DNA from 3 places in the Pseudoalteromonas sp. NCCP-2140 genome. Region 2 is predicted to be linked to each of the others. Evidence: predicted binding sites of a transcription regulator. Region 2 holds the regulator's gene; each other region holds the start of a gene.
The links. Region 2 encodes sigma-54, which starts transcription at its own class of promoters, with help from an activator protein. Its sites were predicted from a motif close to GTTGGCACGNNNNTNGNNT; they were not measured.

Region 1 (10,031 bases), on a different contig from region 2:
TTACGAATACGGATGTTTTCAGGTGTCACTTCCACTAACTCGTCATCATCGATGAACTCAATCGCTTGTTCAAGCGTGTAGTTTAGTGGTGGAACAAGTGTTTGTGCTTCATCTGTACCAGATGCACGAACGTTTGTAAGTTGCTTACCTTTAAGCGCGTTTACTGTTAGGTCGTTGTCACGGCTGTGGATACCGATAACCATACCTTCGTAAACTTCAACACCGTGACCGATGAATAACTTACCACGGTCTTGTAAGTTGAATAATGCGTTAGTAAGTGCTTTACCTGTTGCGTTTGCAATCATTACACCATTCTTACGAGCACCGATAGTACCGCCTTTATGTGGACCGTAGTGGTCGAATGTGTGGTAAAGAAGACCAGAACCAGACGTTAACGTCATGAATTCAGTTTGGAAACCAATTAAGCCACGGCTTGGGATCATAAAGTCCATACGTACACGGCCTTTACCATCTGGAGACATGTCTGTTAGTTCACCCTTACGAAGACCAATTTGTTCCATGATAGAACCTTGGTGCTCTTCTTGACAGTCGATTGTAAGTGTTTCGTATGGCTCTTCTTTTTGACCATCAACTTCACGAAGGATTACTTGTGGACGAGATACAGCAAGCTCGTAACCTTCACGACGCATGTTCTCGATTAAGATACCTAAGTGTAACTCACCACGACCAGAAACACGGAAGCTATCTGGGTTGTCAGTTTCTTCAACACGTAATGCAACGTTGTGAACAAGCTCAGCTTGTAAACGCTCAAGGATGTTACGTGAAGTTACGAATTTACCTTCTTTACCAGCAAATGGTGATGTATTTACAGAGAACGTCATTGTTACTGTAGGCTCATCAACACTTAGCGGTGGTAATGCTTCAACGGTATTTACATCACAGATAGTGTCTGAGATTTTCAGCTCACCAAGACCTGTGATAGCAATGATGTCACCCGCGCCTGCAGATTCTGCTTCATGACGCTCAAGACCTAAGTAGCTCATTACTTGGCCAACTTTACCATTACGCTTAGTACCATCTGCACTAACAATTGTTACTTGTTGGTTAGGGCGAACAGTACCACGCTTGATACGACCTACACCGATAACACCGATGTACGAGTTGTAGTCAAGCTGAGAAATTTGCATTTGGAAAGCACCTTCAGGATCTGCATCCGGTGGAGATACTTCGTCAACGATCATCTGGAACATTGGTTCCATGTTATCTGATGGCTCGTCTAAATCCATTGTTGCCCAGCCGTTGATAGCTGATGCATAGATTACTTTAAAGTCTAACTGTTCGTCAGTTGCACCTAGGTTATCGAATAAGTCGAAAACTTGGTCCATAACCCAGTCAGGACGTGCACCAGGTTTGTCGATTTTGTTGATAACAACAATCGGCGTTAAACCTTGTGCGAATGCTTTTTGCGTTACGAAACGCGTTTGCGGCATTGGACCTTCTTGAGCATCAACAAGTAGTAATACTGAGTCAGCCATCGAAAGTACGCGTTCTACTTCACCACCGAAGTCGGCGTGTCCTGGGGTGTCTACGATATTGATATGGTAGTCGTTCCAAGAGATAGCTGTATTTTTAGCTAAAATGGTAATACCACGCTCTTTCTCAATGTCGTTTGAGTCCATTACGCGCTCTTCGTTACCGCCGCGCGTTTCTAATGTGCCTGATTGCTCAAGCAGTTTATCAACCAAAGTTGTTTTACCGTGGTCAACGTGGGCGATAATCGCTATATTTCTTAACTTTTCGATGCTCATATTTTTTCTCAGAGAAATTGAATCTCATTGATCCTGCAAGATCTACGCACTCACCTGCGTTTTCACCAGATGTCCCAGCATAGGATTTAAAAGGGCGCATATTATCCCTTAATAATGGCATGGATGAAAGTTTATCCAATATAAATTTATAAACTTTCTTCAGGCTTTTTATAAGTATCTGTTTTATAAATGACAAATTTATGAAAATTAAAGTGAATCTTAGCTCAAAACTGGCGAAATTTTCGTTTTTGAACCATATTTTGGCACTAAATCGTGTTCATAACAGAAAAATTGGCACGCTCAATAATTGTGCAAAACAAGGTCGCACTTTTACGCACCAGAATGATCTTTTTACGCACCAACTTAGTGCAATAGAAGTTAACAAAACAAAGCCTTGTTTGTTTTTTGTAAGTCTAAACAAGGTGTTAAAAAAATGGCACGAAACCAGCTTATATAAGCGAAAAGCAATAATGCAGCAAAAAATAAAACCCAACAATTGGAGGACACATGTCACAATCGGTTTTAGATTTTATCAAAGAAAATGACGTTAAGTTCATTGATTTACGCTTTACTGATACCAAAGGTAAAGAACAGCATGTTTCTATTCCTCATCATCAAATTGATGAAGATTTCTTCGAAGACGGCAAAATGTTTGACGGTTCTTCAATTGCTGGCTGGAAAGGTATCAACGAATCAGACATGGTACTTATGCCTGTTCCTGAGTCTGCGAAAATGGACCCATTTTCTGAAGAAGCTACACTAATCGTACGTTGTGACGTAGTTGAGCCTTCAACACTGCAAGGTTATGAGCGTGATCCACGTTCTGTTGCAAAACGCGCTGAAGAGTACATGCGCTCTACTGGTATTGCTGACACTGTATTATTCGGTCCAGAGCCAGAGTTCTTCCTTTTTGATGACGTTAAATACAAATCAGACATGTCTGGTTCTATGTACAAAATCGATTCTGTAGAAGCTGCTTGGAACTCTGATAAAGATTACGAAGGTGGCAACATGGGTCACCGTCCAGGTGTTAAAGGCGGTTACTTCCCGTGTTCACCTGTTGATTCATCACATGACTGGCGTTCAGCGACTTGTTTAGTTCTTGAAGAACTAGGTCAAGTAGTAGAAGCTCACCACCACGAAGTAGCAACTGCAGGTCAAAATGAGATCGCAACTCGCTTCAATACAATGGTATTAAAAGCTGACGAAATCCAAGAGATGAAATATGTTATCCATAACATGGCTCACCTATACGGAAAAACAGCGACATTCATGCCTAAGCCAATCGTAGGTGATAACGGTTCTGGTATGCACTGTCACCAATCTCTAGGTAAAGATGGCGTAAACATCTTCGCTGGTGACAAATATGCTGGTCTATCTGAAGAAGCGCTTTACTACATCGGTGGTATCATCAAGCACGCTAAAGCAATCAACGCATTTGCTAACGCGTCTACTAACTCTTATAAGCGTCTAGTACCAGGCTTCGAAGCACCAGTAATGCTTGCATACTCTGCACGTAACCGTTCTGCTTCAATCCGTATCCCAGTAGTACCGTCTGCAAAAGCACGTCGTATCGAAGTACGTTTCCCTGATCCAACAGCGAACCCATATTTAGCATTCTCTGCAATGCTTATGGCTGGCCTTGACGGTATCAAAAACAAGATTCACCCTGGCGATGCAATGGACAAAGACTTATACGATCTACCTGCTGAAGAAGCAGCTGAGATCCCACAAGTTGCATCTTCTTTACAAGAAGCACTTGCATCACTAGATGCTGACCGTGAGTTCTTAACGCAAGGTGGCGTATTCACTGATGACCTAATCGATGCATACATCGCACTTAAGAGCCAAGAAGTTGAAAAGCTTAACATGACAACTCACCCAGTTGAGTTTGAAATGTACTACAGCGTTTAATTAACGCTGTATCAGAATTATCTGAAAGATAATAAATGTGTGTTCTCAAGCCCGCTTTGCGGGCTTTTTTAATGGTAATTGAGCGGGTTCTACTCTACAGTTTTATTTAGGTAAATAAATACAGGAACACAGGGTGAGAAGCACAACTTTATTGGTATTAATATTTATTGCAGCAAGCGTTTACGCTGAGAGTGAAGTGAAAAAAGTGTATTCTTGGAAAGATAAGAATGGCGTTTTAGTGTTTTCAGACTCACCGCGCCCTGGTGCTACCGAAGTAAAGATGAATACCCAAAACCTAACCATGCCAGCTACCGACACCAGCATTCTTAATAGTGCGCCAAGCGGGACACCAGTCAAATTTAAAGTCAGTATTTCTTCTCCTGCTAATGAAGCGACCGTGCGAGAAAACACGGGGTCAGTGTATGTCACTGCCCGTATTAGCCCACGCTTCGAAACCGGGTTTAAAGTACAGCTTTTATTTGATGGCACACCTCATGGTGCACCAAGTAATAGCACGACCTTTGCACTAAGAGAGGTCAACCGTGGTGAACACACATTACAAGCAAAACTTTATAATGCTAATAATAAACTCGTTTCGGTTAGCCCAATCAGCACCTTTTTCATGCATAGAGCTTCTGTGATTAATAGAAACTAATATTTCAACATAACGATCTCGCAACGTAAAAAGAATATGCTAAGCTGCACTAAATCGAAACGCACTAAAATGGTGCAACCATGCTCAGTGATACACATTTTAATTCTGAATTACTCGATAGTATTTGGAAAAATTTAAGTACTGCCGTCATTTTACTCGACCATGATTTTAAGCTGGTTTATGCAAACGATAGCGCCAGTGAGCTTTTAGGTTTAGGACCTAAGCGCATTATCAACCAACCGTTCGACAACCTATTTAATTACCACTCGATAGACTTAAAACGCATTGCTCAATATTCGTTGTTCGATGGTGTTGATTGCCACCAGCATAGAGCTGACGTGGTGTTTGTCGATTCACGCCATGCCAAGCTAACTATTAGCACGCGTCGAATAAACAGTAATAACGACAATTATATTTTGCTCGAATGCCGCCAAATGGATGATGAAATTCGCCACGATCAAGCTTCGAATCAAATGCATCAGTACCAAGCAGCACGTAACCTAATTCGCGGTTTAGCACACGAAATTAAAAATCCTTTAGGTGGAATTCGCGGAGCGGCGCAATTATTGCAGTATGAGGTTGATCAGCAAGAACGTGATCAATGTGCCGAATTAATCATTGAACAAGCAGACCGTTTACGCGAGCTTGTAGACCGCTTACTTGGTCCGAATCAATTGCCACATAAATCCTATGGCAATATTCACCAAGCGTTAGAGTCAGTGATTAAACTGAGCATGTTAGATAACAATGCCAATATCACTTTAGTGAAAGACTATGATCCAAGTATACCGAGCGTGTATATCGACCAAAGTAAAATTCAGCAAGTGGTACTGAACATTATTCGTAATGCACAACAGGCACTGGTTGATGGTGGCGAGATAAGAATAAAAACCCGTATCAATCATCAACACAGGCGCCCTGGTAAGGCGCCGAAAAAAACCTTGCTGATCCAAATTTCGGATAACGGCCCAGGTATAGACAAGAGCTTACGTGAAACCTTGTTCTACCCAATGATCACCAACAAAGAAAATGGATCAGGGCTTGGTTTATCGATAGCGCAAACCTTGGTTGACCAACATGACGGCCACATTGATTGTGACAGTTGGCCAGGCCATACAGAATTTAATATCTATTTGCCTTTTACGGATTAATGGTTTTTTGGAGTAGTCATGAAAACAGTCTGGTTAGTTGATGATGATGCCTCAATTCGCTTTGTACTAGAGAAAGCGTTGGCACGTGCAGGATTTGAAACTGAAAGCTATGCGAACGCACAAGATGTGCTTAATGCATTAAAGTTTAGCCAGCCAACGGTATTAGTATCTGATGTACGAATGCCGGGTATGGACGGCATGGCGTTACTTGAGACTATTGCTGAGCAAAACCCTGGCCTGCCAGTGATCATCATGACCGCTCACTCAGACTTAGATTCGGCGGTAAATGCCTTCCAAAAAGGGGCGTTTGAGTATCTCGCTAAACCGTTCGATTTAGATGAAGCTGTCGCGCTGGTTGAAAGCGCATGCCGTGCTAATTCAACGAAAAAAACTAAACGTAAGCAAGCACCACAAACCAATGCGCATATCATAGGCGAAGCGCCTGCTATGCAAGAGGTGTTTAGGGCAATTGGTAAATTATCAGCATCAAGTATGAGCGTGCTGATTAATGGTGAGTCAGGGACAGGTAAAGAGCTAGTTGCAAGTGCCCTGCATAACCACAGCCCTCGTAAAGAAAACCAATTTATAGCTTTGAATATGGCTGCCATTCCAAAAGAATTGGTCGAGTCAGAGTTATTCGGTCACGAAAAAGGCGCGTTCACTGGAGCCGACAGTATTCGTAAAGGCCGTTTTGAACAAGCGAATGGCGGCACCTTATTTTTAGATGAAATAGGTGATATGCCACTCGATGTACAAACGCGTTTATTACGCGTGTTAGCCGATGGTGAGTTTTACCGTGTTGGTGGCCATCAAAGCATTAAAGTTGATGTACGTATTATTGCTGCAACACACCAAAACCTCGAAGACCTAGTAAAACAAGGTAAGTTTCGTGACGACTTGTTCCACCGCTTAAACGTTGTGCGTTTACGCTTACCCGCGCTACGTGAGCGTACTGAAGATATTGAACGACTTGCACAACACTTTTTACATAAAAGTGCCAAAGAACTGCAAGTTGAAAGCAAAATTTTAAGCCCTAAAGCTACAGAGCAACTGCGCTTGTTTAACTGGCCAGGTAACGTACGCCAATTAGAAAATACCTGTCGTTGGTTAACCGTTATGGCACCGGGTGAGCTGATCAGCGAACAAGATTTACCACCAGAGATTGTTGCTGTTACACCGACTGAGCAAGAAGGTGATTGGCTGGATGCATTTCAACAATGGCTTAACCTTGAACTTAAACAAGGCAAAGAAAATATTTGGCCTGCCATTCAAGCACAACTCGAAACTCGTTTGATTAAAACCGCCCTTGCCAACTGTGCTGGCCACAAGCAAGAAGCCGCAGTGAAGATTGGTTGGGGCCGCAATACATTGACCCGCAAGCTAAAAGAGCGCAATATTAGCTAATTTCGCGCTATACCTATGTGAGTCAATGAAGTTAATCGAGCACATTCCACTAATTAAACAAATGGAAATTATTAACAGATTGTCGTTCTTTAGAGAGTTTACTCTCAGTGAACGACAAGTGTTATTAGAGTCATTCAGTCATTTGTATTTGGTCAAACAAGGCCGGGCTGTTTTTAAACAATACGATGCTGATAAACGGCTTTATATCGTGCTAAGCGGCTCACTGATGGTATTCAAACAAAGTCATTTACTCGAACTTGGCACCATTGAGCCTGGTGAATTTATCGGTGAAGGTGCTTTTATCAATAACCGAGAGCACAGTACCAGCGCACGCGCTAGAGTCGATACCATTTTGTTAGCTATTTCCCCTGAAGCACTCACTCGCTTACCTAATGTAATCCGTGAAAAAATTAAAGATCGCATAATCGAAGGCATGAGTGAGCGTATTACTAAGCTTAGTAATTACCTTGAGTCGCGAAGCTAGTCCATATACACAATTTGTAATGAGCAATTTAACCAACTTGGGCTATTAACACGTGCCGTGTAACGGTAAGTATCTGATGGTTTCATACCAAAAGGAGTGCTCACTTCTGGCGTTAAATGACTGTATGTTTGCGAATAATTTTTATAATAAATGACTAGGTAGCCATATAAATAATCCCAATCTAGGGAGACTTTTCTACCACTTGTAAGGGTAAAGTGCGCCTGCTTATCATTAAATGTAACTGCAAGATCATTATACTTGTCTTCAACGCACCCAGTGGTGAGTACACGAGCCGGCATAGTAAAACTGGTGGTGGTATTTTTAGCTCTTAAGTAAAAGCCAATATTGCCATGATTGTAAAAGTGATTGGCATCTGTGGTGTACTTAATTTCAGCTTGATAACCTAATCCCTGCATAATTTCAGCTAGTTGCTCGGCTTCATGAGTAAGAATTTTATCGCTCGATAGCATTAAGGTTGCATCAGTAAACTCTCTTGGCACAGGAAGCTGGGTATATTCATAGGGTAAGCTTTGTTTATTTAATGCTTGCTCTAATGATTGCAACTGCGACTGTTCAAGGTTTTCTGTATATACGTAGACTGTAGCTTGCTGACAACCTGCCAAAATTAAAAGTATGGCTGCTGAAATTATCCTTTTCATGTTCTTTCTCACTTTAGATTACATATGTAGTCTAAAGTGAGAAAAACAATAAATCAATTAAGATGTTTTTTTAGCCAACTATTAACACTTTGACGGGTATATAGAATATCTTTAAATAGACGGTGAGTTTGATGCTGAAGCAGCTTTTCTTTATTTGTTTCACCTGAACTTAACTGGCTATGGTTATCATTAAAGCGCGAAATTAACGCAAAACCTTGTTCTGATTTTTCAGGCTGAGACTTAATTGTTTGCGTTAACAAAGCTCGCACATCATCTGCAGCAAGCAATGACGAATCTTGCAAACCCATTAACTCTTTTCTTAGCGCTGATCTTACGCCCATTACAACTTCTCCTGAACGAATAAAAAATGAAACGGACATGCATTTAGCAATTTGTACACCAATTCCAAACGCGCGCAGTGTACCCAGTAAATACTGCAGTTTTTTTACTGTTTATAAAAATGTCAGATTATTTATTGCTGCAAATTTTAACCGCTTGAAGAGCTTAAAAATTTAATCTTGGTTCAATTGAGTGCTAGGCTTTATAATGGCTGCGATTGAATTAAGAGAGACCAACATGAACGAAGATTTCATCGAAATTGAACTAGAAGAAGAGCCAATAGAGTTATGCAACTTGCTAAAAGTGCTCGACCTAGTCGAAACAGGCGGCCAAGCAAAAGCCTTAATTGGTGAAGGTTATGTTGGGGTTAACTATGAAATTTGTACAATAAAACGGAAAAAATTATACAGTGGTGACGTATTGGCATTCGATGGTGAGTTGTTCCAACTGACACTAAGCGAAGATGCAACACCAAATCCTCGCCCACCGGAACCTGTACAAAAAGCACAACCACAAAGCGCTGAAGAAGCGCCAAAAAAATCAAAGCGTAAACGTACTAAAAAGCCAAAAGTAGACGAAAAAACCGGTCGCCGCCCTATCTCGTTTGGTTAACTAGAGCTTGCTTAGTTAGCATAAATCACCTTTAATTGAATGCGATTATAACAACAATAAAAGGTGATTTATGAACCCTCCAGCTTGGCTCAAGCCACTTGCTTGGGCAGCCCTTGTATGGAATCTTTTAGGTGTCATTGCGTTCGTAATGCAACTGTTGATCACACCCGAAATGATTAACCAACTCCCCGAAGCACAACAAGCCGCATACCGCGACATACCGCTCTGGTCAACGGCTGCCTTTGCGATAGCCGTGTTTTCAGCAAGCTTCGCGAGCATCTTATTACTGGCAAAAAAAGCCCTTGCGCGCGAGTTATTTTTAATCTCGTTTATCGCCGTATTAGTCCAGCAATATTATAATTTTGTGGTGATAGATAGCCTTGCTATGTTTGGTACTAGCGCATTAGCAATGCCATTGTGTGTGATCGTTATTGGTTTACTATTACTGTTTATTAGCCATAAAGGTAAACAACAAAACTGGCTTAACTAAAAGCACTTATTTCTGAGGGTAGTTTAAAGTGACTACCCTTTTTATCTGCCTCCTTCCCTTGAAATAAATCACATCAGCAGCAACTATATTAGGTAGCATATTTTTTCATCAGCTAGATGAATTTCTCAGCTGGTATTAAGTTTGCAATAACACTGTGTCTATTTCGAAAAGGAAACAACAAAGCAAGCCAAATTGCTTGCTCAAACCACAGGGGCAAATAATGAATAACAGTTTTGATACCCAAAAACAGCTTACGATTAATGGTGAGCAATATCATATTCACTCTTTACAAGGTTTAGGCGACAAAGCAAAACGTCTGCCATTCTCTCTAAAAATCTTACTTGAAAACCTGTTGCGCAATGAAGATGGCGTTAATATTAAAAAGCAAGATATCGATGCTTTACTAAACTGGGACCCTCAAGCGAAACCATCAGCAGAAGTAGCGTTTACGCCTGCTCGCGTTGTAATGCAAGATTTTACCGGCGTACCCGCCATTGTCGATTTAGCCGCGATGCGTGATGCCATGGGAAAACTTGGCGGCGACCCTGCAAAAA
Region 2 (10,031 bases):
ATGTATAAGTTACGCTGTAAGAGCAAAAAGGCAGAGAGCACGTGTCGTCGTTTATCATGTGTTTATCCTGATATCTGTAAGCATATGGACACGGATCACACCCCAACCATTGAGCTTTATAAAAAAGCCCGTGATGTAAAAGGTGTGAAGAAAATTTTGATCGCGTCTGGCGTACGTTATGACTTAGCCGTTGAAGATCCGCGCTACGTAAAAGAGTTAGTTACCCATCACGTAGGCGGGTACTTAAAAATTGCCCCTGAGCATACTGAAGATGGTCCATTGTCTAAGATGATGAAGCCGGGCATGGGTGCTTACGATAAGTTTAAAGAGTTATTTGATAAATACTCAAAAGAAGCGGGTAAAAAGCAGTATTTGATCCCGTATTTTATTTCTGCTCACCCAGGAACGAAAGACGAAGACATGGTGAACATGGCGTTGTGGTTAAAGTCTCATGACTTTAAGCTTGATCAAGTGCAAAACTTTTATCCATCGCCTATGGCCAATGCAACCACGATTTATCACACAGAGATGAACTCGCTGCGCAATATTAAGAACAATACTGAGCAAGTGCCTGTTCCAAAAGGCGCACGCCAGCGTCGCTTACACAAAGCAATTTTACGTTACCACGATCCGGCTGGTTGGCCGATGATCCGTGAAGCTCTAAGAAAAATGGGGAAAGCGAATCTAATCGGTAAAGGACCGAACTGTTTGGTACCTGAAGAAGGTCGCAACGAGAAAGCAGCTAGAGGAAAGGGAGGTAAAGGCCGTGCGGCACTGACTCGTCACACCGGTTTTAGCCAGTTTAAAAAGGCCAATACCAAACCTAGAGTAGGTAAAAATAAGCAGCGCGCAAAGTAAAAGGTATAAATACGGCCCTTTAAGGGCCGTTTTTATATTAGATCAATAACCAAGTCGCGGTGCCTAAAAAGGCAAAGATACCAACAATATCAGTGACGGTTGTCAGCACTACGCTCCCTGCAAGGGCTGGGTCAATTTTCATTTTCTTAAGAATTAATGGAATGCTCGCACCCGCAATACCAGCGGCAACAAGATTCATAAACATTGCAAAGGCCAGCACTGCGCCGAGTTTAAAGTCCCACTGCCATAGGGCAACCACACCAGCAATTAATATCGACCAAATAATGCCATTCAGTGCGCCAATCGCTAACTCCTTAAGTAATAAGAAGCGTTGGTTGGTTTGGTTGATATGACCAACCGCTATACCACGAATAACCAGAGTTAGGGTTTGGCTACCCGCAACACCCCCCATTGAAGGGACGATACCATTGAGTACCGCTAAAATAGGCAAGATTGCTAAGGTGTTTTCGAAAAAGCTTGCCACAATTGCTGCTAACAATGCGGTTAATAAGTTAACCCCAAGCCAAATAGAGCGACGCTGCGAACTTTTTAGCACTGGCGCAAAGGTATCTTCTTCGTCGTCAAGACCAGCGAGGCTTAGCATGCTGTGCTCTGCATCTTCACGGATTACGTCAACGATATCATCGATGGTAATACGACCAAGCAAGTGAGCGTTATCATCCACGACAGGGGCTGAAATCCAGTTGTGACGCTCGAACAGTTGCGCCACATCACTTTCATCCATAGAGATTAGGATTGACTCACAGTCTTCATCCATTAAATCACGAACAATTTTATCTGAAGGACTGGTCAGCAATGTAGTTAATGAAAGCGCGCCTAAAAAGCAGTTATGCTTATCAACTACATATAAGTCATCGGTACCCTCTGGTAGCTCACCTCGTAAGCGTAAATAGCGCAGTACAACATCTAGAGTAACGTCAGGACGAATGGTGACCGTATCGCTGTTCATCAAGGCACCGGCTGAGCGCTCTTGATAAGAAAGTGCTTGAGTTGCTCTTTCTCTATCTTGCGAATCCATGGCACTGACAACGTCTTGATATACGGTATCAGGAAGACTACGTAAAACCTCACCTAAGTCATCGTCGTCCATATCTTCAGTGGCAGCAGCAATGTGCTCAGGCTCCATCTGGGCAATAATGCCAAGACGTACATCTTCAGAGAGTTCTTCTAGAACATCACCACGGACATCTGGATCAACCAGCTGCCAAAGCATACGACGAATTTTATGGGGAGAAGATTCAAGTAAAAGGGCTGTATCACAAGGTGCCGTTTTGGCTAACATACCGCGCACTTGAACAAATTGACCACTATTGAGTGACTTGGTCACTTGTTTGAGTTGTTGTAGTGGGTAATCTTGTTCAAAGGCTTCTGGCATTGGCGTCCTTACAACTGAAAAAAGTTTAAATAGGCTAAGCAAATACAGCATAGTTGCTTTGTAGTGTATTTGCAGAGATATCGTCGCACTGCGATAAATTTATTAAGAGTTTTGTAATTTAGAAAAGCGAGCGATATAAAAGTAGGATATTTAAAGGGAATTTTAAATATCCGAATTAAGTTTACCGTAAACCCTGAAGTCTTAGCAAATGCTATTCTTGCTCGTGGAAGCGTTGTGCAATTAATTCGCCGATTGCCGTTAATGCAGCATCGGCGTCAGGGCCTTCGCACACAACGCGAACTTCTTTACCCTGACTACTTTCAAGTAGCATTAATGCTAACACGCTGTCGCCTTCAGCTTCTTTATCATCTTGATAAAGCGTAATTTTGGCATCAAATTGCAGCGCTAATTGCGCTAAAACAGTAGCAGCACGAGCATGTAAGCCAAGTTTGTTTTGAATTAAAAAGGTATCTTCAGCGTGCATTGTTGGTGCCTAATTAAATGTCTTGTTCGCGGTGGCGAATTTTTACATTAGCATGGCTTTTGGCAAAGCTCTCACCAATTGTTTGCGCTAAGTAAACAGAGCGATGCTGGCCGCCGGTACAACCAATAGCAATGGTCAGGTAACTGCGGTTATTACGCTCTAAATGTGGCAACCAAGTTTGCACAAAGGTTTGTATTTGCCACGTGAACTTTTGCACTATGCTGTGGCTAGCTAGGTAATCTTTTACTGGTTGATCAAGGCCTGTTAGTGGCTTTAAATCAGGTTCCCAGTGTGGGTTAGGTAAAAAGCGTGCATCAAAAACGTAGTCAGCTTCTTTTGGAATACCATGCTTAAAGCCAAACGACATAAAAGTAATAATCAGCTTTTTATCTTTTTTACCTAAAATCTTTTCGCGAATTGATTCTGCTAACTGATGAACACTCAGATCAGTGGTATCAATCATAAAGTCAGCGCGAGTGATCAACACATCAAGCAGGATTTTTTCTTGTTTAATGGCCAGATCAAGCGGCAAAGAATCAATAGATAGTGGATGCAAGCGGCGTGTTTCTGAAAAGCGCTTGATCAGAGTTTGGTCATCACTGTCTAAATAGAATAGTGTTGGGTTTGCGAAACCTGGCAGGTACTCAAGAATATCATTAAATTCTTGCTGCTCTTTCGGTAAGTTACGCACGTCGATGCTGACCGCTATTTTATCGTAGTTATCAGACACACTACGTACGAGCGAAGGCAGTAAATTAACCGGAATATTATCAACGCAATAATAGCCCAAGTCTTCAAGTACTCGTAAAGCGACCGATTTACCTGAGCCTGAGCGACCGCTGATAATTATTAATTCCATTTATGCCTCTGCTGATATGACCTGAAACAGTTGCTGATCGGTAGTAGCACTACGCAGCTGTTTACAAAATTCTTTATCTTTAAGTCTATCAGCAATTGTTGATAAGGTCTTTAGGTGAAGCTGACAGTCACCATCTGGTACGATGAGTGCCACAAAAATATCAACTGGACGATTATCAATTGCATCAAAATTAATAGGGGATTCACTCACTATCACAAATGCATGAGGCTCATCTGCGCCGCTCATTCGGCCATGTGGAATAGCAATACCTCGGCCAATGCCGGTGCTACCTAGTTTTTCTCGGTTGAGTAAAGCATCTAGGATATCTTGTTGCGATAAATGAGGAAGCTGCTGGTGGGCCAGTTCGCTGATATATTCAAGAATTCTTTTTTTGCTATTAAAAAGGACCGCAGCTTTGCTGCAGTCCTGGTTAGTAAGTGAACTTAGTTTCATAATTTAATGTCGAGCTAATTTCTCTTTGTGTTTAATGACTTGGCGATCAAGTTTATCGATCAGTGAGTCAATGGCTGCGTACATATCTTGATGTTCTGTAGAAGCGAACAATTCGCCTCCGTTTACATGTAAAGTTGCTTCTGCTTTTTGGCTTAATTTTTCTACATCTAGAATGACATGAACATTATTAATATGGTCAAAATGCCTTTCTAGTTTTGCAAACTTGGTGTTTACATAGTCTCTTAATGAATCTGTGATTTCTACATGACGACCAGTTAAATTTAGTTGCATAAGCATTTTTCCTTCTATGTAAAACGTCTAAATCAGACTCTTACGCTGATTAGACGGAGGTATTGCTAGAGACTCACGATATTTTGCAATTGTACGTCTAGCTACTTTAATTCCTTGCTCAGCCAATATATCTGCAATTTTGCTATCACTCAATGGTTTAGCTGAGTTTTCTGCAGCGACTAACTTCTTGATTAAAGCGCGTATTGCTGTAGAAGAACACTCACCACCATTTTCGGTGCTGACATGGCTTGAGAAGAAATATTTCAACTCAAAAATACCCCGTGGGGTATGCATATATTTTTGCGTTGTTACCCGTGAAATCGTCGATTCATGCATTTCGACCATTTCAGCAACATCATTTAGCACCATCGGCTTCATTGCTTCAGGGCCATGCTCAAAGAAAGCTTGTTGTTGTTGAACGATACAGTTGGTCACTTTTAATAGCGTATCGTTACGGCTTTCTAAGCTTTTAATAAACCACTTAGCTTCTTGTAAGTGAGAGCGAATAAATTGGCTGTCGCTACTTGATTTTACAGAGCGAGACATCGCCGCATATTGGCTGTTCACTCTAATCTTTGGCATACAGTCTGGGTTTAACTCGACTACCCAGCGACCTTTTACTTTTTTTACTGATACATCAGGTATGACGTACTCAGACTCTTCGCGCACTATGCTATCCGCAGGCTTAGGATTTAAGCTGTGGATGAGCGTCATCACTTCTTTAAGCTCGTTTTCTTTAAGCTTAGTCTTTTTCATCAAAGTTCGATAGTCGCGACTCGCTAATAATTCGATATGCTCAGATAAAACCATTTTAGTTTCAGCTAAATATGGCGTATTAGCATCGAATTGGCGTAACTGAATGCACAGACATTCTTGTAAACTGCGTGCGCCAATACCCACAGGATCAAATAACTGAATTCTTTTTAAGACCGCTTCGACTTCATCAAGTTCGATTTCTTCTTCATCGTTATTTTGATTAAAGCTTTCGACTATATCTTCACAGCTTACCGTTAAAATACCTGAGTCATCGATAGCTTCTACAATTGCCACAGCAATCGCTTCATCAGTAGGGCTAAATGGCGTGAGCTGTAATTGCCACATTAGGTATTCATGAAGGGTTTCGGTTGATGCTCCCTGATAGATAGATTCATCTTCAGGCATTGGCCCTGACGATGTTGAAGGGGCGGCACTCATGTACTCATCCCACGTGACGTCCATTGCTAAGTCATCGCTTACGGTGTCTTTATTGAGAGCATCACTACTTTCTTGCTCGTACTCGCTAGGTGCTTCTTCGGCAGACGCGCTGACTTGCACATCGTCAGGCTCCGCTTTTTGCTCATTCTTGCCGGTGCTTTCTTCATTGTAATCCGCTTCTTCCACTTCAAGCAGGGGATTACTATCAAGCGCTTCTTGAATTTCTTGCTGGAGATCCAATGTACTGAGCTGCAACAAACGAATCGCTTGTTGCAGTTGTGGAGTCATTGTAAGTTGCTGGCCCATGCGCAGCTGTAATGATTGCCTCATGTATCCCTAACAATCCTTTTTAAGTTATCGATAACTGTATAAACACAGTTATCGATTTATTGTCATTGTTATAAGTCTAGCAGATGCTCTAGTCGCTGGCGTAATGGTTACAGCCTGAATTGCTCGCCTAGATATACATCGCGTACAGTTTGGTCTGCTAATACGTGCTCAGGTGTGCCTGATGCAATTAGCTCCCCATGAGAAACAATGTAGGCTTTTTCACAAACATCAAGGGTTTCTCGAACATTATGGTCAGTAATTAGTACACCGATACCACGATTTTTTAGGTGCTCAATAATTTTCTTTATATCTAACACTGAAATTGGATCAACACCAGCAAAAGGCTCATCTAAAAGGATAAATTTAGGATTAGCGGCTAATGCGCGAGCAATTTCTACACGGCGTCGCTCACCACCTGACAGCGCCATACCTTGGCTGTCACGAATGTGTTGAATACTAAACTCATCGAGTAAGCTATTGAGTGTTTCTTCGCGGGTGGTTTTATTTAGATCTTTACGAGTTTCTAAAATGGCCATCAAGTTTTGGTAAACCGTCAACTTTCGAAAAATTGACGATTCTTGTGGCAGATAGCCAATACCTAAACGCGCACGGCTATGCATTGGTAAAAGGGTGATATCGTTATCATCAATACTGATTTTACCTTTGTCGCTAGGTACTAGGCCTACAATCATATAGAAGGTCGTTGTTTTACCTGCGCCATTTGGACCAAGCAAGCCAACAATACTGCCAGCTTCAACTTCAAGACCGACATTTTTAACCACTTGGCGGCCTTTGTAGCTTTTAGCTAAAAGCTCTGCTTTTAATGTGCTCATGGTTGGCCTTTATTATCTTTTTTATTTTCAACAGGCACTAAAATAGTGTGTACACGATCTGTTGAGTTTTCGTCTTTTTCAGCACTGATCAGCTGCTGTGCCATATCATAGGTAATGCTTTTTGCTGTTACTTTTTGACCTGCTTGAGTAACTTCAGCTTCACCATTTAAGGTTAAGAAGCGTTTTGCAACATCATAACGAACTTCTTCTGCGCTAGCGCTCATTACGGTGCCATCAGCTTGCTTTTCTTCGAAGTAAGCAGGCTTACCTGTGGCAATAATCAACTCTACTGTACCTTCGGTATCACCGCCGTGTGCTTCAAGGCGCTCTGCGGTAATACGACGATTACCATGCACGATCTCTACGTTACCTTCAAATATGCCAACGCCATCTTTTAGTTTACCTACTTGGCGATCTGAGCTAATGCTAATTTGAGCGCCAGTTTGCTCGGCAGCTGCGCCCGAAAAGGCAATCAATAAGCTTGGGATCAGGAGTAATTTCTTCAGTTTATTGGTCATAGTATATGGTTCGTGTATGGTTAGTTAACTCAACAATTTCGGTTTTTAAATCGGCTTTTAAGCCTTTCCCGGTAATCTTTAAATTCGGTCCTGTTAGTGTCACAGGTTGCTTAGAAAACATGGTCATTTTATCAATGTCGACATTAATGTTTTCTGCTTTTATATCTTCAATCATGCCGTTGTGGGTTAAGTTTTTAGCAACTACATCCCCTTCAAAAATCAGCTGATCGTTTTCGTACAATGTGGCTTCTTTGGCTTTTACTTGCCAAACCTGCTGGTCGCCATAAATAGTAAAAATAGGTTGCTCAAAAAAGGTAAACCCTAATTGTTGATACAACTCCATTTTAGCAGCAGCCACTTTATGACTAATTTTGCCTTGCTCGTCATACGCTGTTTGCTTTAACGCCACTGCGGTGTAATCAGGTGTTGCGATGATCTCGTCTTCACTAGTTATTGTGTCTGTTGATTGGTTAAAGTACGGGTACCATAACCACACCATGCAACAAACAAAAACAATACTCAGTAAAATACGGGCTATATTCATGCGCTGGTTCCATCGCTAGTTAACGGCTTACCGTTTTCTAACATCAGTAAATCAGTTAATTCACGCACAGCTCCAAAGCCACCTGGTAATAATGTGGTGTAATGAGCCAGCTTTTTAATCAGTGGGTGTGCGTCGTTTACAGCAATGGCAAACCCTACTTTTTCCATTACTGGTAAGTCTGGACCATCATCACCAATATAGGCAATTTGTTCATCAGTCAGCCCCAGTTTATCTTTTAACTCTTGATAAGCAATCAGCTTATCTTCTTGTCCCTGATAAATGTGCTGAACTGTTAGGCTAGTCATTCGCTGCTGAACTATTTGTGAATGGCGGCCAGTAATCACTGCCACTTCAAAGCCACTATTAATGAGCGCTTTAATACCAAAGCCATCTTTAGTATTAAATGCTTTAAGCTCTTCGCCATCATTACCTAAATAAATTCGGCCATCAGAAAAAACGCCATCTATATCACAGATTAGCAATTTTACTTTTTGTGCGCGCTGACTCACATCAGGGCTAAGAGGCTGGTATAGCTCGGCGAATGTCATTGCTTAAAGAACTCCTGCTTTTAATAGGTCTTGCATATTAAGGGCACCAATTGGCGTATTACTTTGATCTACCACAATTAAACCATTGATACGTTTACGTTCCATAATATTTAAAGCTTCAGCTGCAAGCATATCAGGGCGAGCAGTTGTACATGAACGGGTCATTACTTGGCTAATTGCCGTATTATGGATATCGATGCGCTGTTCTAAAATACGGCGTAAGTCACCATCAGTGAATAATCCGGCTAACTTTTCATCTGCACCAATCACCGCGGTCATACCAAGGCCCTTGGCTGACATTTCGATTAGTGCGTCTTTAATGCTTTGGGTTTCGCTAACGATTGGCGTGGCGTCGCCTGCGTGCATCACATCATCTAATGTAAGTAATAAACGTTTACCTAAGCTGCCACCCGGGTGCGAAAGCGCAAAATCATCGGCTGTGAAACCACGGGTTTCAAGTAACGCAACCGCCATTGCATCACCCATAACCAAGGTCGCTGTGGTACTTGCAGTTGGCGCAAGGCCTAATGGACATGCCTCTTGGCTTACTTTAATGCACACATGTACATCAGACAGTTTGGCCATGGTTGAGTCTGGGTTGCCTGTTAGTGAAATCATTTTTGCGCCAATGCGCTTGATAACAGGGATAATGCTAAGTACTTCGCTGGTTTCGCCTGAGTTCGAAATACACATCACCACATCATCACGGGTGATCATGCCTAAATCACCGTGGCTTGCTTCGCCAGGATGAACAAAAAATGCCGGTGTGCCAGTACTTGCAAGGGTCGCCGCAATTTTATTACCAACGTGGCCAGACTTGCCCATACCAATCACAATAATACGACCTGTACATTGGAACATTAATTGGCAAGCGTTATCGAAATCTTGATTTATATATTGCTCAATTTCTTGTAAAGCTTGTGCTTCAATTTCGAGTACGCGCTTACCCTGCGCGATAAAGCTAGGTTGTGTCATTAATTATCCTACTTGGCTGAAAATATAGCCCTGATATGCAATAAATGCGACTAACAAGAAGCCACCTTCTACTCTATTGATACGACGAGCACCTTTAAAGTTCAATGACATGGCAATCAATACAATCGTTGCTGCAATCATGATAAGTGCATCGCGGTTTGCCGCAGAAGGATCAATAATTGATGGGTTGATAATGCCCGCAAGTGGTAATACGGCGAGTAAATTGAAAATGTTTGAGCCAACGATATTACCAAGCGCTAAATCGTCTTCGTTTTTTAATACCCCTGCAATACAGGCTGCCAGCTCTGGTAAGCTGGTACCAATAGCAATAATGGTTAAGCCTATTACAAGGTCTGATAGACCAAAATATTTTGCGATATCAACGGCTGATTCAACTAAAAAGTGTGAACTGACTGGTAATAAAATCATGCCGATTATTAACCAAAACACGGCTGATTTGGTACTGACATCGTTCGGAACATCTTCACATGCTTCGCTGACGAATGGGTCATCTTGGTTTTTAGCGCGCAGAGAAACAATAACTAAACCACCAATAAACACAGCAAAAGCAATCATCAAGGCAATGCCTTCAGCGAACGAAAAATAGTTATCTGAGAACACATACCAAGCGGCTACTGAGATTAACAATACCAGCGGCATTTCGCGTTTAAGTGTCATTGAAGATACTGAAAGAGGGCGTAGTAAAGCTGTGACACCAAGTACAAGTAAGATATTAGTAATGTTAGAG
Region 3 (10,031 bases), on a different contig from region 2:
AATGAGAAGAGAATGAGGAAGTGATAATAATGTTCTCTAAAGCGCAGCACCTCTTAGCCTCTTTGTGAGTTAAAGATCTTTTTCTAACCACAGAGAACACAGAGAGCACAGAGGAAAAGAATTTATAGCCATCAGCTTTCAGCTGTCAGTTTTGAGCCGAGCGGTGTTGTTTGTTGGTCAGGCATAGGTTGATGAAATGGTGTTGTATGTAAGACGCGCCAAGCAAGCGTGACGCCTACGGTTGATGTAGGCGTGAAATTTATTTCGCGCGAAAATATATTCACAAAGAGAAGTGAATGAGAAGAGAATGAGGAAGTGATAATAATGTTCTCTAAAGCGCAGCACCTCTTAGCCTCTTTGTGAGTTAAAGATCTTTTTCTAACCACAGAGGACACAGAGAGCACAGAGGAAAAGAATTTATAGTCATCAGCTTTCAGCCGTCAGTTTTGAGCCGAGCGGTGTTGTTTGTAGGTCAGGCATAGGTTGATGAAATGGTGTTGTATGTAAGACGCGCCAAGCAAGCGTGACGCCTACGGTTGATGTAGGCGTGAAATTTATTTCGCGCGAAAATATATTCACAAAGAGAAGTGAATGAGAAGAGAATGAGGAAGTGATAATAATGTTCTCTAAAGCGCAGCACCTCTTAGCCTCTTTGTGAGTTAAAGATCTTTTTCTAACCACAGAGGACACAGAGAGCACAGAGGAAAAGAATTTATAGTCATCAGCTTTCAGCCGTCAGTTTTGAGCCGAGCGGTGTTGTTTGTAGGTCAGGCATAGGTTGATGAAATGGTGTTGTATGTAAGACGCGCCAAGCAAGCGTGACGCCTACGGTTGATGTAGGCGTGAAATTTATTTCGCGCGAAAATATATTCACAAAGAGAAGTGAATGAGAAGAGAATGAGGAAGTGATAATAATGTTCTCTAAAGCGCAGCACCTCTTAGCCTCTTTGTGAGTTAAAGATCTTTTTCTAACCACAGAGGACACAGAGAGCACAGAGGAAAAGAATTTATAGCCGTCAGCTTTCAGCTTTCAGTTTTGAGCCGAATTGTGTTGTTTGTTGGTCAGGTATAGGTTGATGAAGTGGTGTTGTATGTTCGACGCGCCAAGCAAGCGTGACGCCTACGTTTGATGTAGGCGTGAAATTTATTTCGCGCGTTATCTTATTATATTGCGCGATGTAAAACTGCGGCTACGATAACTCGCACCTAGCACCTAGCACCTAGCACCTAGCACCTAGCACCTAGCACCTAGCACCTAGCACCTAGTATTTCGCATCTCGCATCTCGCACCTCGCAACTGTTACCGCACTTTATTCATTTCTTTCCAGCTGGCTTTTAGGCTGTTGGCAAAGCTGATGAACTTTTCTTTCATGGTACGTTTAACTGAAATCTCGACTGAGCCTAGCCATACATTACCTTCAATGGTGATGGTTGGGCCTTGGCCTTTGTTTAAGGCGACTGATTTGTTCTCTACGCTGCCAATCACGCTAAATAATTTAGATACCACATTTACATGTTCTGGTACGTAGATTTCGTCGTTTCCTAAAATACAGTTCACGTAAATGGTGACGTGCTGATGTTGGAAAATTGCTTCGCTAAAGTCGAGTTCGATTGAACCTAGGCAGTTTGTAAGGTGAATTTCTTTTGGTACTACCCATTGGCCGCTGCGCTCATTTGAACCCAAAATACTCCTAAGCTGCAGGCTTTCGTTGTCGCTGCTGTGGCTGTAGTGAGGTTTAAATTGCGCATGCTTATGCGATTTGTAGTCAATATCCGCCTTCAGATCTAAATCAGCAACCAGTTCAACCAGTACTTCGTTGTTGGTGGCTGCCATTGCCTGGTCTAGGCGGCGTTCGAATGCTTCGGCTGAAATAACAGCATGACTGTAGTTATAAATGAGTTGATCAATGACTTCTTCTCTTACTTGATCGATTGGGCGATCTTCAAGTTTAACGGCCATGGTAGTTCCCTGTTGTGATTTTAAAGGCGATTTTTAGTTATTAATTACAAAGCAAGCCTTAGGCCAAATTTTATTTTTATATAAATCAATGGCTTGTGTTTTTTGCTGATTAGCAACTTCGTTAAATTAACCACAGATTAATAAAATCAGCAACTAAATGGTTATTTTTGCAACATCGTGAACTTCTTACCGAGCAGCTTGTAAATCTTTACCTAAATGAATATAAATAGGCGCTGAATGACTGGTTAACCTGCTGAAAATAAACAAGTAAATAGTTGGCATTATAGTCGCATTAGTAAAAGTGTCTTTAATCAAAAGGAGAAAGATTATGAACACTTTTAACAAATCTATGATTGCCGCTTTAGTAATAGGTGCAACTAGCATGTCAGCTCAGGCAAGCAGCTGGGAAAATGAAAGTAAAGATGCTTGGATTGATGGTAAGGCAGAAACTGTGCTTCTTATGAACACAAACCTTAACAACTTTGACATCAACACTGATGTAACGAATGGCAAGGTTGTACTTACAGGTAAAGTTGATAGCGAATTAGATAAAGAGCTTGCTGAAGAGCTAGTTCTTAGCCTAGACGGTGTTAGCTCTGTTGATAACAAACTAACTGTTGTTAAAAACATGAAAGCTAAGCACATGAAATCAGACAAAGCTGATTCAGCAGAAAGCGACTTAACCGACGCAAAAATCAGTACTGTAATCACGACACGTTATTTATTTAACTCAGAAGTAGGTGGTACAGACATCGATGTTGATACCGACATGGGTGTAGTAACACTAAAAGGTACTGTTGAGTCTGATGCAGAAAAGCAATTAGCAATCAGCATTGCTGAAAACGCTGAAGATGTTCGCAAAGTAATCGATGAATTAACGATTGTTGCTGAATAATAGCAAGCCCTATATAGCCCAGCTTTGGCTGGGCTTATCTTATTCAAGGAGTGAGTCATGGATTTAATACGTATTATTTTATCGGTTTTAATTCCACCTCTCGGCGTATTTTTACAGGTAGGTTTAGGTGCGCAGTTCTGGATTAATATTCTTTTAACCTTATTAGGGTACATTCCAGGTTTGATTCATGCTGTGTATATCATCGCTAAGCGATAATCACCGCATTAATCTACAAGGATGGGTAATGGAGCACAGCAAGGAAGGGCTGTAGGAGTAACGGACGATAAACCGCAAGGAGTTTACAGTATGGATAATGTAACTACGCACAAAGGACAACAAGGAAGTAACAAGGCGTTATGGAGTAGCGCACAATGGCAACGCTTTATGGATAAAGTAAATGGAGATGATAGCAAGGAATAAGCTTAGGCAGGAGCCAAACAGGATGAAGCTAGCGTAAGGAGGAGACTATATGGAACAAGTACAAACGCAACCAATACAAGGATTGACCGACAAAGGAGTTGCTTTATGGAACAAGCAACAGTGGCACGAATTTATGGAACACGCGAAAGCGGTTGCGCCACGACTAACAGGGAAGGCTGACGATAAAAACCCGATGTCATCTTCAGGTGACATCGGGTTTTTAACTACTTCAGCAATTTATCTTTATAACTTAAATTGATTCACAGTCTTATTTAAAGCGGCTGCCAATTCATTCAAATCACGTGCTTCATCCGCCAATTCATGGGCATGATCCGCAGTGCTATTCACTAAGTGATTAATTGCTGCCAAGCTATTGTTAATATCTTCTGCAACCACCGTTTGCTGCTCAGTCGAAGTCGCAATTTGATGACTTTGATCTTGCACATTTGTCACAGATTGCGCGATATCTTGTAGAGCTTGCAATACAATTTGTGTTTGCTCAACTGAGCCTTCAGCACGCTCTTGACCTTGTTGCATCATAGTCGATGCTTGTTGGGCAATTTGCTGTAAACGGCTGATCATGTTGCGAATATCATCTGTTGATTCTTGCGTTCTGCTTGCTAGTGAGCGAACTTCATCAGCAACAACTGCGAAGCCTCGACCTTGCTCGCCAGCACGGGCTGCTTCTATCGCCGCGTTTAGTGCGAGTAAGTTGGTTTGCTCTGCAATTGAGTTGATAACATCAACTACCGCGCCAATGTTGCCACTTTCTTGTTCAAGACCCGCAACCACTTTAGACGCTTCACCAATATGGCTTGCAAGGGCGGTCATGACTGACTGAGCTTGAGTAGAACGTTTCGTACCGTCAACGGTAATGGTTTGCACTTCTTCAGCGGCATTATTGGTGTGCTGGGCATTACGCGAGATTTCCATCACTGTAGACGCCATTTCGGTTACCGCCGCACTAACACTATCAACTTGCTGCTTTTCTTGCTGAATTTCATCGTTGGTTTTTTGCGATACAATTTTTAACTGGCTCGCAGCTTGGCTTAGTTGCTCAGCCTGCGCAGCAGTATTAAGCATCATTGCACGAAGTTTATCGATGAAGGTATTCATGTGATGAGCAAGTTGGCCCACTTCATCATTACTCTTGATTTCGATTTTCTGTGTTAAATCGCCATCACCTGATGCGATATCACGCATGATGTAAGTTAGCTTAGTCAGCGGCTTGGTGATCATTTGCGTGGCCCAGAAGATCATCGCAATGATAATCGCAAGAATGATGATCACTGAGGTTGTGGTTGTCATCACCGCATCATTTACTGGTTCATCAATCATACTGGTTGGAATTAAAATACCCACGTACCAATCAAGGTAAGGGGTTTCTAACTCAAGGCGGTTGTATACAACGTAATATTGCTCACCTTTGAAAGTAACAAAGCTGCTGCCATCTTTTTGGCTTTTCATCGCGCGGTTTAATTCGCTAAAGCCTGATGTGTCGCTAAATTGTTTTTCAAGAGCATCTAGGCCTTCTTTGCCATTCGGACCTTCGTCAGTCACAGATAGCTTGTGGCCAGTGCGCTTAGATAAGTGCACAACCTTTTGATTGCCATCAAGTAAGAAACCAAAGCCTTGGCCATTAAAGCGAATTTCTTCAACCATGTCGTTGATATTATTTAGCTGTAAATCAACACCACCAAAGCCTATTAGTTTGTTTTGTTTATAAACAGGCTGTTGTACAACTGCAGAGGCATTACCTGTGGTTAAATCCACAGAAATTGGGCCTACATAGAGTTTGTTGATCTTTAAAGCATCTTGCCACCAACCACGTTTGTAAGCGTAGTAAGGTTGGCCATTATAATGAGTGGTTCGCTCGTTTTCTTTGAAGTACTCACCTGTTGTTGCAGATGCAAAGAAGGCAGATAAGATGTTGTCATCGTTGCCACTGATACGCACAAAATCTTGATTAACGCTGTCGTATCCAGGTTGGTTATCAAGACTTTGATCACGTTCAGTCCAATTGTCGAACCAATTCACTAAATGCGGATTTGTAATGAAGGTTTGAACCACTTTACCGTATTTGGCAAAGTAACCTTGCATTGAAAGTCGTTCACTCTGTAAATAGCTGTCGGCTTCGCGTTGAATAGCTTGGCGCGATAGGTCAGCAATATGGCTAACAAAAAAACTAGACGCGATGATCAGTAGTACACTTATCGTCCCGCCGATGAGTAGTAATATTTTTTTACGTAAAGAGAGGTTATTTAACATAGATGCACGTGTTTTTATTATCGGGTAGAGTTATCTATCTAATCATATTTGCACCCAAATCGCTATACCGTTAAGCGAACGTTAATAATAAATACTATGAGGTTGTTGGATAAATGAGTAATGAAAATAATAAACTAGTCGTTTTAGGTGCAGGTTGGCTTGGTAGTGCGCTTTGTGTTGAGGCAAAAAAATTAGCATGGCAAGTGCAGGGTACACACCGTAGTAGCGAGCACGAACATGACTTTCAGCGCCAGTTTGCGCTTGAAGGTACAGTGCTTAAACACGATGTTTCACTTGAAGATGCATGGTGGGTGTGTGCAATTCCACCGCGTAGTCGCAGCTCAGAAAGTAATTATTTAGCTACTTTGCAAGCAGGGCTTGAGCTTGCCAAGCAACTAAATTGCAAAGGCTTTATTTTATGTTCTTCGACGGGTGTTTACCCAACTGACAATGGTCATTACGACGAAAGCACAACAATTAATTGCCAATCAGCGCGCCAGCAACTGCTATTTGATGCTGAGCAGTTAGTGCTAAATGCCGGTGGTAAAGTATTGCGTTTAGCGGGCCTTGTTGGTCCTGGGCGCGACCCAGGTAAGTTTGTTGCAGGTAAAGAGCTGTCTAGCTCAAGTCAGCAAGTGGTAAATATGGTACAGCAGCAAGATGTGATAGCGGCGATTTTTTCTGTAATTGGAAACTGGTCAAGCGCGAGCAGCATTTATAATGTGGTCAATCCGGCGCATCCAACAAAAGCAGATTACTACCAGCAAAAATGTGCTGAGCAGGGTAATCAGCCACCGACATTTACTAGCCATGATAAAGGCGAGCGCCTCATTGATGGCTCGGCGATTGAGTCACTGAATTTTCGTTATCAAGCGCCTATTTAGCTACTTTTTAAAAGTAAGGTGGCCGCCTAGTCGGTATTTACTGCCCGGCGAAACTAAGCGGGCAAAGCTTACAATACCTTGCGATGACCAAGTTCGGCGGATCACTTGTAAGCATGGCTCTTCGTTGTACAGGTTGAGCCATTCACACATTTCTTGATTAGGCATAATCGCTTCAACCGTATGGCGAGCCTCGGTAAGCGGGGCGCTTTGCGATAAGTATTCGTGGGGTGTTAGGCTGTGAAAATCTTGTTGTAAGTAGTCTTTAGCAAGAGCGGGGTTCACAAAGCGTTCTTCAACTTGCAGAGGTTGCTCGTTTTCATTGTGCACAATCACACTTCGATAAACATGACTGTCGACCTCGACACCCAAAGCAATCGCGATGGGGGCAATAGCGCTGATTGATTCCATCACTAAAATCGTACAACTGTAGTTACTGTTGCGCGCTTTAACTTCATCGGCAATGTTTTTGATTTCTAGTAACGATGATTGTGATTTGAAGCTGGCAACAAAAGTACCTTGCCCTTGGCTGCGGGTTAAAATACCGGCATCGGTTAACTCACTAAGTGCACGCCTAGCCGTCATACGGCTAACTAGAAATTGACTGGTAAGTTCGTTTTCTGAAGGGACACGGTCGTTTTCTTGCCATTCTCCCGATTGAATATTTTCCAGAATGAATTCTTTTATTTGCGCAAACTTAGGGACGCTCATTATGAAAAGTTTATTTATAAGTTAACAGTGTGTTACAAGGTGACATAATTTTCTTGTATATACAAGATGAGTTGATAAACTTTAAGCAAATTTAAATTTAGGCTCATACTGAGCCTTTAGCAAGCATCAAGATAGGTGAAAAATGCACACAACCAACAATGATCAAGCGCTCTGGGATTTACTGATCACAGATGCCAATATCGCCACAATGGATCCTGCTGTTGATGCACCCTACGGCACCATTGAAAATGCAGCTATTGCCGTTAAAGATGGCAAAATTGCTTGGTTAGGTGCACAAACCGATTTACCTGATTTTGATGCATTAGCAACGCCAACTGTATCTGCAAAAGGGCAGTGGTTAACACCTGGGTTAATTGATTGTCACACTCACTTAGTGTTTGCCGGTAGCCGCGCAGAAGAATTCGAGCAGCGTTTGCAAGGTGTTAGCTACGAACAAATCGCTGCAAACGGTGGCGGTATTGCAAGCACCGTACGTGCAACTCGCGAAGCCGACCACGAAACACTGTTTGTTAGTGCTAAAGAGCGCTTAAATGCGCTATACGCAGAAGGCGTGACGACTGTCGAGGTTAAATCTGGCTATGGTCTTGATTGCGAAAACGAAATTAAACTACTCGAAGTAGCTCGTTTACTCGGCGAGAACCACCCGGTTGATGTTAAAACCACGTTTTTAGGTGCTCATGCATTACCGCCTGAATATAAAGGCCGTAGCGATGAGTACATTGATTTAGTGTGCGGTGAGATGCTTGACCGTGTTGTTGAAGCTGGTTTAGCTGATGCGGTTGATGCTTTTTGTGAAAACGTTGGCTTTAGCAACGAGCAAACTCGCCGTGTGTTTGAAGCGGCTAAAAAGCACAATTTACCGGTTAAGTTGCACGCTGAGCAGTTATCTAATCAACATGGCGCAGAGCTCGTTGCAGAATTTAATGGCTTATCGGCAGATCATATTGAACACTTAGATGAAGCTGGCATTCAAGCAATGGCCAAAGCGGGCACAGCAGCGGTATTGTTACCAGGTGCATTTTACTTTTTACGCGAAACAAAGTATCCGCCAATTGAACTACTGCAGCAGTACCAAGTTCCGATCGCCATTTCAACAGACTTCAACCCTGGAACTTCACCATTATGTTCATTGCACTTAATGATGAATATGGCGTGCACTATTTTCCGTATGACACCAGAGCAAGCATTAGCTGGCGTAACACGAAACGCCGCGGGTGCGTTAGGTCTAGATGATCGTGGTGTGTTAAAAGTGGGGGCTCGTGCTGATATTGCTCATTGGCAAATATCCCACCCGGCACAATTAAGTTACCAATTCGGCGTAAATAAACTGTTAAATCTGTGGATTTTGGGTAGACTTAGTTAGATAAGTTTTATTACGCAGTTTGGATTACATGTCATTGATTTTTAGTTTAGCGAGTAGTAGCACGCAACTCGTAAATTTAACAAGTGATGTAGTACCAGTGTTTTTAGCTGGTAGCGTTTTTATGGCAATGATCTGTGCCCTATGCGTAACCCAAAACCCTATTTTAAGACTAAGCCTAGTCGTTAATGGCGTACTAGGTTTAGCTATTTTAAGCTTAGGATTACCTTGGCTGGTGATCTTACTTGCTTTAGCTTTATGTTTTCATTTATGGCAAGCATTTCGCACCACTAATTGGCTTGCCATAATATTGAGTGTCTCTGCCGCAATTTCGTTCGCGGTTTTATACTCTGCCCATCTATTACTCGACACAGCCTTATATTGGCTTGTTTTCTCGGTAGTTATTTTATCTATTTCAGGCTTTTTTAATTACGAAGAGCCCGAAGAAGATGAGCAGGTTGAAGTAGAACCGCTCCATAACGATGACTTAGATGCCGCTCCACTGACTGGTTTACCAGACCGTAATGCACTTAGAAATAGCTTTGTTGCATGGACTGAAGAGCACTCAGCAAACTGCGCACTAGTGATGATCCGCCTTGAAGGTTTTAACGATGTTAACCAGCATATTGGTCGTGACTTTGGTGATTTATTATTAGCGCAATCGGCCACACGTATTAAACAGCAACTCAGTGTTGATGCCGTGCTGAGTATGACAAGTAACACCGCAAATACTGAAAAATTAGCGCATTTAGGGGGCTTAAACTTTGCGTTTATTTGCTCACTCGAAGAGCAAAAACACCTTCATGAACAGCTGATCAGTCAAATTAGGCAAGTCACATTAAAGCCATTCAACGTTGCTAATTGTACGATTGAAGTAAAAGTGCGCGCCAGTTACGTGAACTGTGACGAACCAGAATACAGCTTCGAAAACTTAATTTCATTTGCCAACCTTGCCCTTGATTCAAACCCTGAGCGAGAAATTGTGCCTTATCATCCGCAAATGATGATCGAGCAATTAGAGCAACAAGCACGTCTACGCGAATTAGCTCACTTAGATTTTGCCAGCGAACTTGAGCTTTATTTTCAGCCAGTTATTCGTAACAGCGACGAGAAAATTGAGTTTTTAGAATTGCTGCTACGTTGGCAGCATCCTAAGCAAGGCATTCTTTCGGCTAACAAGTTCATTGATGATATTCGTGTCGCTGGCCTAAGCTACCCTGTGGCAGCATATGTTATTGAACGTGCTGCTGAGCTTGCTATGGCACTGCGTATGGAAGGTATTGAACTGCCTCTTAGTATTAACGTGTTTGGCCCAGAAATGCTGCACGAAGAGTTTATTGAATTTGTTGACCGCATAATGACTGAGCACCGCTTAGAACCGGGTGATTTAATCATTGAATGTCCACTCGATTTATTTATGGGCTTAGATGACCAAGGTAAAGCCATGGTAGCAAGGCTAAATAGTATTGGTATAAAGCTGTGTATCGATGGTTTTGGTGATACACCTGTTTGGCT

Region 1: the regulator sigma-54 is predicted to act here: its motif matches at 2,202-2,220, upstream of glnA (glutamate--ammonia ligase).
Region 3: the regulator sigma-54 is predicted to act here: its motif matches at 2,010-2,028, upstream of NFU46_RS15195 (LiaF domain-containing protein).

What each region holds. Positions count from the first base shown of each region.
Region 1 covers NZ_BRCZ01000014.1:45,695-55,725, reverse strand. The annotation lists gene typA (translational GTPase TypA) at 1-1,769, opposite strand, end outside; gene glnA (glutamate--ammonia ligase) at 2,277-3,683, shown strand; gene NFU46_RS18660 (DUF4124 domain-containing protein) at 3,817-4,338, shown strand; gene glnL (nitrogen regulation protein NR(II)) at 4,419-5,489, shown strand; gene ntrC (nitrogen regulation protein NR(I)) at 5,508-6,893, shown strand; gene NFU46_RS18645 (cyclic nucleotide-binding domain-containing protein) at 6,919-7,377, shown strand; gene NFU46_RS18640 (hypothetical protein) at 7,374-8,036, opposite strand; gene NFU46_RS18635 (hypothetical protein) at 8,090-8,377, opposite strand; gene NFU46_RS18630 (RNA-binding S4 domain-containing protein) at 8,613-8,987, shown strand; gene NFU46_RS18625 (hypothetical protein) at 9,058-9,477, shown strand; gene acnA (aconitate hydratase AcnA) at 9,698-10,031, shown strand, end outside.
Region 2 covers NZ_BRCZ01000003.1:470,158-480,188, reverse strand. The annotation lists gene NFU46_RS08840 (YgiQ family radical SAM protein) at 1-858, shown strand, start outside; gene mgtE (magnesium transporter) at 896-2,254, opposite strand; gene NFU46_RS08830 (HPr family phosphocarrier protein) at 2,466-2,738, opposite strand; gene rapZ (RNase adapter RapZ) at 2,752-3,597, opposite strand; gene ptsN (PTS IIA-like nitrogen regulatory protein PtsN) at 3,598-4,050, opposite strand; gene hpf (ribosome hibernation promoting factor) at 4,054-4,341, opposite strand; gene NFU46_RS08810 (RNA polymerase factor sigma-54) at 4,369-5,865, opposite strand; gene lptB (LPS export ABC transporter ATP-binding protein) at 5,973-6,698, opposite strand; gene lptA (lipopolysaccharide transport periplasmic protein LptA) at 6,695-7,216, opposite strand; gene lptC (LPS export ABC transporter periplasmic protein LptC) at 7,206-7,760, opposite strand; gene kdsC (3-deoxy-manno-octulosonate-8-phosphatase KdsC) at 7,757-8,308, opposite strand; gene NFU46_RS08785 (KpsF/GutQ family sugar-phosphate isomerase) at 8,312-9,283, opposite strand; gene NFU46_RS08780 (calcium/sodium antiporter) at 9,287-10,031, opposite strand, start outside.
Region 3 covers NZ_BRCZ01000008.1:16,930-26,960, forward strand. The annotation lists gene NFU46_RS15195 (LiaF domain-containing protein) at 1,301-1,960, opposite strand; gene NFU46_RS15200 (BON domain-containing protein) at 2,289-2,855, shown strand; gene NFU46_RS15205 (YqaE/Pmp3 family membrane protein) at 2,913-3,071, shown strand; gene NFU46_RS15210 (hypothetical protein) at 3,325-3,534, shown strand; gene NFU46_RS15215 (methyl-accepting chemotaxis protein) at 3,519-5,543, opposite strand; gene NFU46_RS15220 (NADP-binding protein) at 5,657-6,427, shown strand; gene hutC (histidine utilization repressor) at 6,428-7,135, opposite strand; gene hutI (imidazolonepropionase) at 7,278-8,519, shown strand; gene NFU46_RS15235 (GGDEF domain-containing phosphodiesterase) at 8,641-10,031, shown strand, end outside.